Regions from separate parts of the Colwellia sp. SU-HH01217 genome, predicted to be linked through region 1. Evidence: predicted binding sites of a transcription regulator. Region 1 holds the regulator's gene; the other holds the start of a gene.

Region 1 (3,431 bases):
ATTGGGAAGATAATCAATGATTTCGGAAATATCATCAGGATCTTTTGGTAAATTCCGCACATCTAGACTGACGGCAACCGTTTCATAATCGTTAATAACCGTGTGAATAAGCGCAGGAAGTAAATTAACAGGAATATTATCAACGCAGTAATATCCTAAGTCTTCCAACACTCTAAGAGCCACTGACTTTCCTGAACCAGAGCGACCACTGACGATGATAAGTTTCATATTGTTACCTACAATTAAAAAGGGCGTAAAGGTTTATTAACTAACTGATTGTTTGGATAAAGTCGAAGAGTTGCTCGTTATCGCGGCATTTTCTTAATTGCTTACAGTTATTTTTATCACTAAAGAGTTGAGCGATGCTTTGCAGGGTACTTAAGTGTTCTTCACAACAATCCTCGGGAACAAAGAGTGCGATAAAAATATCGACTGGGCGATTATCTATGGCATCAAATTCAATAGGTTGTTCAGTGGTTATTAATACGGCCACTACTTTTTGGTCGCTTTGAATACGCCCGTGAGGGATCGCGATTCCATTACCAATGCCTGTGCTACCCATTCTTTCCCTGGTCATTAGGCTTTCAAGTAACTGGTGCTGATCTAAGCCGGAAATTTTATTAACCGCAATGGAGCAAACTTCTTCAAGAATACGTTTTTTACTATGGATACTCACTAAACAGTGGGTACAGTCTTTGGTTAGGATATCTTGCAACTTCATCATATATTTCTGCGGTTTATCAATATTCATTGGTACACCTTTTTAGTTACTGTCACTGGGTAGGATCAGCAAATAAAAAAGTGATTGTGAGCTTGTGCCAATCTAATGGTGATTGACTTTGCCTTTGTATTTTAAAATTTGTTTATCAAGTTTATCTATTAACAAGTCTATCGATTTATACATGTCTTCATTCGCTGATGAAGCAAAAACTTCACTACCTTTAAGGTGCAAGGTTGCCTCGGCACTTTGCTTGAGTTTTTCTACAGTGAGCACAATGTGGGCGTTATTGATTTGATCAAAATGACGCTCTAATTTAGAAAATTTGTTATTGACATACTCTCGTAGAGAACTCGTGATTTCAACATGGTGGCCAGTAAGATTAATTTGCATAAACGAGATCCTTATTAATTAAAAATTTCAAATAGTATTAAAGTAAACTTTTTCGTTGATTCGAAGGCGGAATAGTTAAAGATTCACGGTACTTAGCAATAGTTCTTCTAGCTACGTTGATCCCTTGATCTGCTAAAAGCTCTGCTATTTTGCTATCACTTAATGGTTTAGACGGTATTTCTGCGGCAATCAGCTTTTTAATTAAGGCTCTGATGGCCGTTGATGAACATTCGCCGCCATTTTCAGTGCTAACATGGCTAGAAAAGAAATATTTGAGTTCAAAAATTCCTCTAGGGGTATGCATATATTTTTGTGTGGTAACACGCGATATGGTTGATTCGTGCATATCAACAGCTTCGGCAATATCATTTAACACCATAGGGCGCATTGCTTCTGGCCCATGCTCAAAAAACCCTTGTTGCCGCTGCACGATACAGTTTGAGACTTTCAATAAGGTATCGTTGCGTTGCTCAAGTGACTTAATGAACCATTTAGCTTCTTGTAAGTTAGAACGAATAAATTGATTATCACTGGAAGATTTCATCGTCCGAGTTAATGCCGCATACTGCTGATTGATAGATAATTTAGGTGCGGTATCAGGATTGAGTTCAACCATCCAACGACCATTTTTCTTTTCTACAGAAACATCAGGAATGACATACTGATCATCACTTTTAATGACCGCATCGCCAGGACGAGGGTTAAGCGTTTGAATAAGACGAATAACTTCCCGAAGTTGATCTTCTTTTAACTTGGTTTTGCGCATTAGTTGGCGGTAATCACGGCTGCCAAGTAAGTCAATATGTTCACTGATAACTAATTTACACTCAGCTATCCAAGGTGTCGACGGTTCAAATTGGTTCAATTGAATCAATAAACAATCGGCAATTGAACGAGCAGCAACACCGATTGGGTCAAACATATTGATACGTTTCAATACCGCTTCAACTTCATCTAATTCGACATCCTCTTTGGCAATACTCTCAAGAATGTCTTCACAGCTTACGGTGAGGTATCCTGCATCATCAACAGCGTCAATTATTGCAGTTGCAATAGCTCTATCAGTGTCGCTAAAAGGAGTTAATTGCATTTGCCAATGTAAATGGTCTTGAATAGAGTCTTGAGTTTCACCTTGGTAGGTGTAATCTTCTGATGGTGCTGAGTTACTGACACCTGAGCTAGCTGTTCCTGCGCTATATGAATCATCCCAAGTTGTGTCCATATTTAACTCATCTGGAATGTCATTCTTTTCCATAGCTTCTGTTGTACTAATTTCATCGATAGTTGGGGTGGAGTCTTCACTACCGTCACTCGTTTTACTTTCATTAGCACTTGCAGAAGGGTTATGACCTTCTTCTATATGATCCGCTTTATTTTCGTTTGAAGCCGGTCCACTTTCATCCACTTCTAATAGTGGATTGCTTTCAAGCGCTTCTTGAATTTCTTGTTGGAGATCTAACGTTGATAACTGCAACAGCTTTATTGCTTGTTGCAGTTGTGGTGTCATGGTTAAATGTTGTCCAATACGGAGTTGTAATGTAGGGCGCATTTACCTTTATAAATTTCCTAGTTAGTTTAAATAAAGCATAGTTTACGTTATTGAGAAAAGGTGTCTTTTCTTAAAATAAATTTACTTATTTGTATTCCATCACTATAACGTGAATTGTTCACCTAGGTATACATCTCTTACGTGTTGATTCGCAAGTATTTGTTCTGCATTACCTTCGGCAATTAATTCACCATGACTTACAATATAAGCGTGTTCACAAACATCGAGAGTTTCTCTGACATTATGATCGGTAATAAGTATGCCAATACCACGCTCTTTTAAATGGATAATAATCTTTTTTATATCGCCTACTGAAATAGGATCAACACCTGCAAAAGGCTCATCTAGTAAGATAAACTTGGGATCGGCAGCTAATGCTCTTGCTATTTCTACCCGTCGGCGTTCACCACCAGATAAACTCATACCTAAATTATCTTTGATATGGCTGATATGAAACTCTTCTAATAAATGTGCGAGTTTTTCATCACGCTCAACCTCTGTTAGTTCTTTTCTAATTTGAAGTATCGCCATGATATTTTCGGTGACGGATAGTTTTCGAAAAATAGATGCTTCCTGAGGTAGATAGCCAATACCTTTGCGTGCTCTTTCATGCATCGGCGATAGAGTAACATCTTCATCGTTCAAGACAATGCTGCCACTGTCATTGGGAACTAAACCGACAATCATATAAAAAGACGTGGTTTTTCCTGCACCGTTTGGCCCTAATAACCCGACAATTTGGCCTGCTGCCACTTTTAAGCTGACATCCTT
Region 2 (3,431 bases), on a different contig from region 1:
TACCTAAGTTGAAATAAATAGACTAGTCAATAAACAAAAAAAGTAAGCAGTTCTGCTTACTTTTTTATCATTCACTGTTTATAGCAATCTCATTAAATAGATCACCTAATTAATGAGATGGATATTCGTTAGTTTACTATCGTTAACCTAAAAATAGCGAACTTCTTTTATTTCTTTATTATTACTGCTGGCTAAATACAGTTGATATACTTTTTCAAAATCTAAACTTAACTCTGTAGTGTAAACATCACCAACAGGATAACTTTTCACTACTTTAGCGCCACGTATTAAGCCTTTAACAGAACTACTTAACTGATTGTCTTCCACCAATAAGTCTGCCACTGTCATGTTAGCACTAACTTGTTGTCCGTATACTTGTTCTGCCAGCTCAGCATAAGCGGCAACTTTAGACGCACTTATTGCCATTAACATACGTTGCGTTTCATGCTCTGATTTTTGTAAGCTAATTGGCGCATAACCAATCCCCAAAATAACAGGGAAAACATCAGGTTTAACACGTTGCCATTGAATATGCTTGTCTTTGCTTGAAGTACAGCCATTCATCAAAATAATAGTTGCCGATAAGCTCAAAGCACAAAGAATTTTAGTTGATAATTTTCGCATCATAAATCACCTACTGTTGAATTTGAACTGCACGTTCATCTTCTGACAACATTGCGCTGCTTCTGATGATCATGCCATCTTTCATTTTGACATTATTGTTAATGTTTTTCTGGTGAGTTAATTCATCGCCAATAACCCAAGCAGGAATAAATGACTGTGCAGTCGCTACAACAACTTTCGATTTAATACCAATCATACGTGCATTAACCAAAACGCCATCTTTTTGTTCAATCATGGTCCCTGCGACAACATAGTCAATAATCTGACGTTCAGGCAGTTCTTGCCAGTCGCGACTAAAGACATAATCTCCGTCAGCAGTTACTCTAATATGACCCGTTGTTTTAAAATCAACAATAATTAACCCATGGCGTTGTAGTTCGTGAACAAAACTTTCCGCCAATTGATTACCTAACCAATTGGTTGACTCTAAGTCTTTAATATTAACGAACGACGCCACAGCAACTGGAGTTTTTGCATTAACAAAGGAGCTACTCTCTAGCATCTGATAAGCCAAACCTTTCACCACATCGTTAATAGCATGTCGAGGAAGATCATAGCTGTCTATCTCTTCTCTAGCCTGTTGGTCTTTATGATAAAAATCTTCTTCTTCCATCATAGTGCATGAAGCTAATGACAATAATATAGGTAGAATAAGCCACTTTTTCATGGAGGCGCTCCTCAAGGTTAAAATTAATTCGTTCGACGATAGTTATAATAACGCCGATAACTTGTGGTATTTAAATGCATATATCGCGCCACAATAACAACATCTAAACGTAAAAAAATAATCAGGCACAAATAATGCATTGTGCCTTACAGTAATAAAATAGACAGTTAATTGTTAGTTTACGCCGTGCTAAGTTAACATCGCATTCAAACCAATACATTAACGTTTTAATGCAAAAAAGTTACAGATGCAGATGAAAATGCAGAAGTCGAACCAATAATATTAATGGATAACCCTATGCGCTTATGGTTTAACGTTTTACCCACTCTTTGTTTATCATTTATTGTAGTCGCGTTCAGTTTTTCTGCTTCGGCGCAACTCTACGAAACGCAAGGCCAAGCAATTATTGAACAAGACAATATAGAAAGTGCTCGGGTAAAAGCGATGGAAAATGCGTTGAAAAAAGCGCTGTTAGTTGCTGGTGCTTCGGTTTCAAGCATACAACAAGTCGTCAATGGTTTATTAACTCAAGATGAAATAAGCATTCGCGCTAGCGGAACTGTTAATGCGATAGAGTTAATTGATGAAGTACACACTAATAATAAAGTAACGGTAACTATTAGAGCCGATATTATTCCACAAGAAAAACAATGCTTCTCTGCTGATTTTCGTAAAAGCTTATTAATGACACGAAGTAAATTACTGCACCGAGAACAAGCCAATATTGGCGGTGTTTACCCATTAGGAAAATCAACAACCAATTTATTATCGAGTAAACTCAAATCTAACAGTCGTTATATTGATGCAAAATTACTTAATAAGAACATTAATGAATTTTCACGATTAAATAAAAGTATGGAATTTGAAACGATTAAAAAGCTGTCAACCTCCTTAGCTGACAGAACAGATAGCCACTACATTCTCTATTCAGAAATCACCGATATTTCTTTCTCGAATACAGCAATAAATAATTGGCAATTTTGGCAATCTGATATTTTTTCACGCAACTTTGCCATCACAATTTATATCTACAATGGCACCAGTGGTGAGTTAACGTTTGAAAAAGAGTACAAAGATGCTGCTTTATGGACTTTTGATAAACGTGAAACCGTTGATGTATATAGCCAAACGTTTTGGCAAAGTGATTATGGCACCATGATTGATAATACGCTTAATAGCTTAGCAAAAGATATTGACGATAATATTATGTGTGAACCCACTCAAGCTAAAATAGTTAGAGTGTCGGGAAACAATATTACTTTCAATTTAGGTAAAAGACATGGCGTTAAAGTTGGCGATGAATTTACTTTACTACACAAAAGTACTTTTAAAAGTGATGTGGGCATTGTTTATGCCGGTTTTGAAGTGAGCGATTATAAAGTTAAAGTTACTAGCACCTTGCAACACAGTGCAACAGCGGTGACACCTGATGCAAGCTTATTAGGTAATATTCAAATTAATGATTTAGCTGTGCGATATTAATACCACGATTACTTTTGTAAATAACAGCGACGATTAAAGCTATCGAGGATTTAACCCTATTAAAATAAAATGCCTTGTCTGAAATTTATATTTTTAGGCTAGGCATTTTGTTTTATTTATATATAATACACAGACTTAAATCCTATTAAACGTCTTCGTAACTCAGCTGGATAGAGTGCGCCCCTCCTAAGGGCGATGTCGTGGGTTCGACTCCCGCCGAGGACGCCACTTTTTATTTATCATATTGCTCAAACTCCCTTTCCAAGACATAAAAAAACAGCATAATTTGCTGTTTTTTGATGCTAGTTTAAACAGTAATTTATACCAATTTCATTAATTAACCTAAGCTCGGCTTAACAAATATTTCTCTAGCAGCTATTTTTCCTTACTTCTTCGTTAAATTTCTTGCAATAGGCCAGCTATTGACGCGAAATTTGCCTTGAATTAAGAAAAACTATCAAGCTAGAGTGGAGTAAAATAATTATTTATCTATTTTTCAAACTGTTAACCATCTCTTAAACCGAGTTCAGGTTAATTAGTTGCTCCACTTTATTTGCAAGTAAAATGACCAAATAGTTTGTAATATTGGTATTAATGCCTTTATTTCATACTGATAGTGGTATGAACTTCTGAGCCGTCTTGATGATCAGGTTCAAAC

Evidence for each region. The regulator sigma-54, encoded in region 1, starts transcription at its own class of promoters, with help from an activator protein. The targets are predictions, from matches to a motif close to GTTGGCACGNNNNTNGNNT.
Region 2: AC27G3_RS04020 (FlgO family outer membrane protein) is a predicted target of sigma-54. The motif match lies at 1,551-1,569, and genes of this name have one in related genera.

The regions. Positions count from the first base shown of each region.
Region 1 covers NZ_BAAJLX010000001.1:373,804-377,234, reverse strand. The annotation lists gene rapZ (RNase adapter RapZ) at 1-228, opposite strand, end outside; gene ptsN (PTS IIA-like nitrogen regulatory protein PtsN) at 269-751, opposite strand; gene hpf (ribosome hibernation-promoting factor, HPF/YfiA family) at 824-1,111, opposite strand; gene AC27G3_RS01605 (RNA polymerase factor sigma-54) at 1,149-2,660, opposite strand; gene lptB (LPS export ABC transporter ATP-binding protein) at 2,763-3,431, opposite strand, start outside.
Region 2 covers NZ_BAAJLX010000002.1:192,072-195,502, forward strand. The annotation lists gene AC27G3_RS04015 (LPP20 family lipoprotein) at 148-627, opposite strand; gene AC27G3_RS04020 (FlgO family outer membrane protein) at 635-1,291, opposite strand; gene AC27G3_RS04025 (flagellar assembly protein T N-terminal domain-containing protein) at 1,589-2,773, shown strand; tRNA gene AC27G3_RS04030 (tRNA-Arg) at 2,925-3,001, shown strand; gene AC27G3_RS04035 (CoA-acylating methylmalonate-semialdehyde dehydrogenase) at 3,374-3,431, opposite strand, start outside.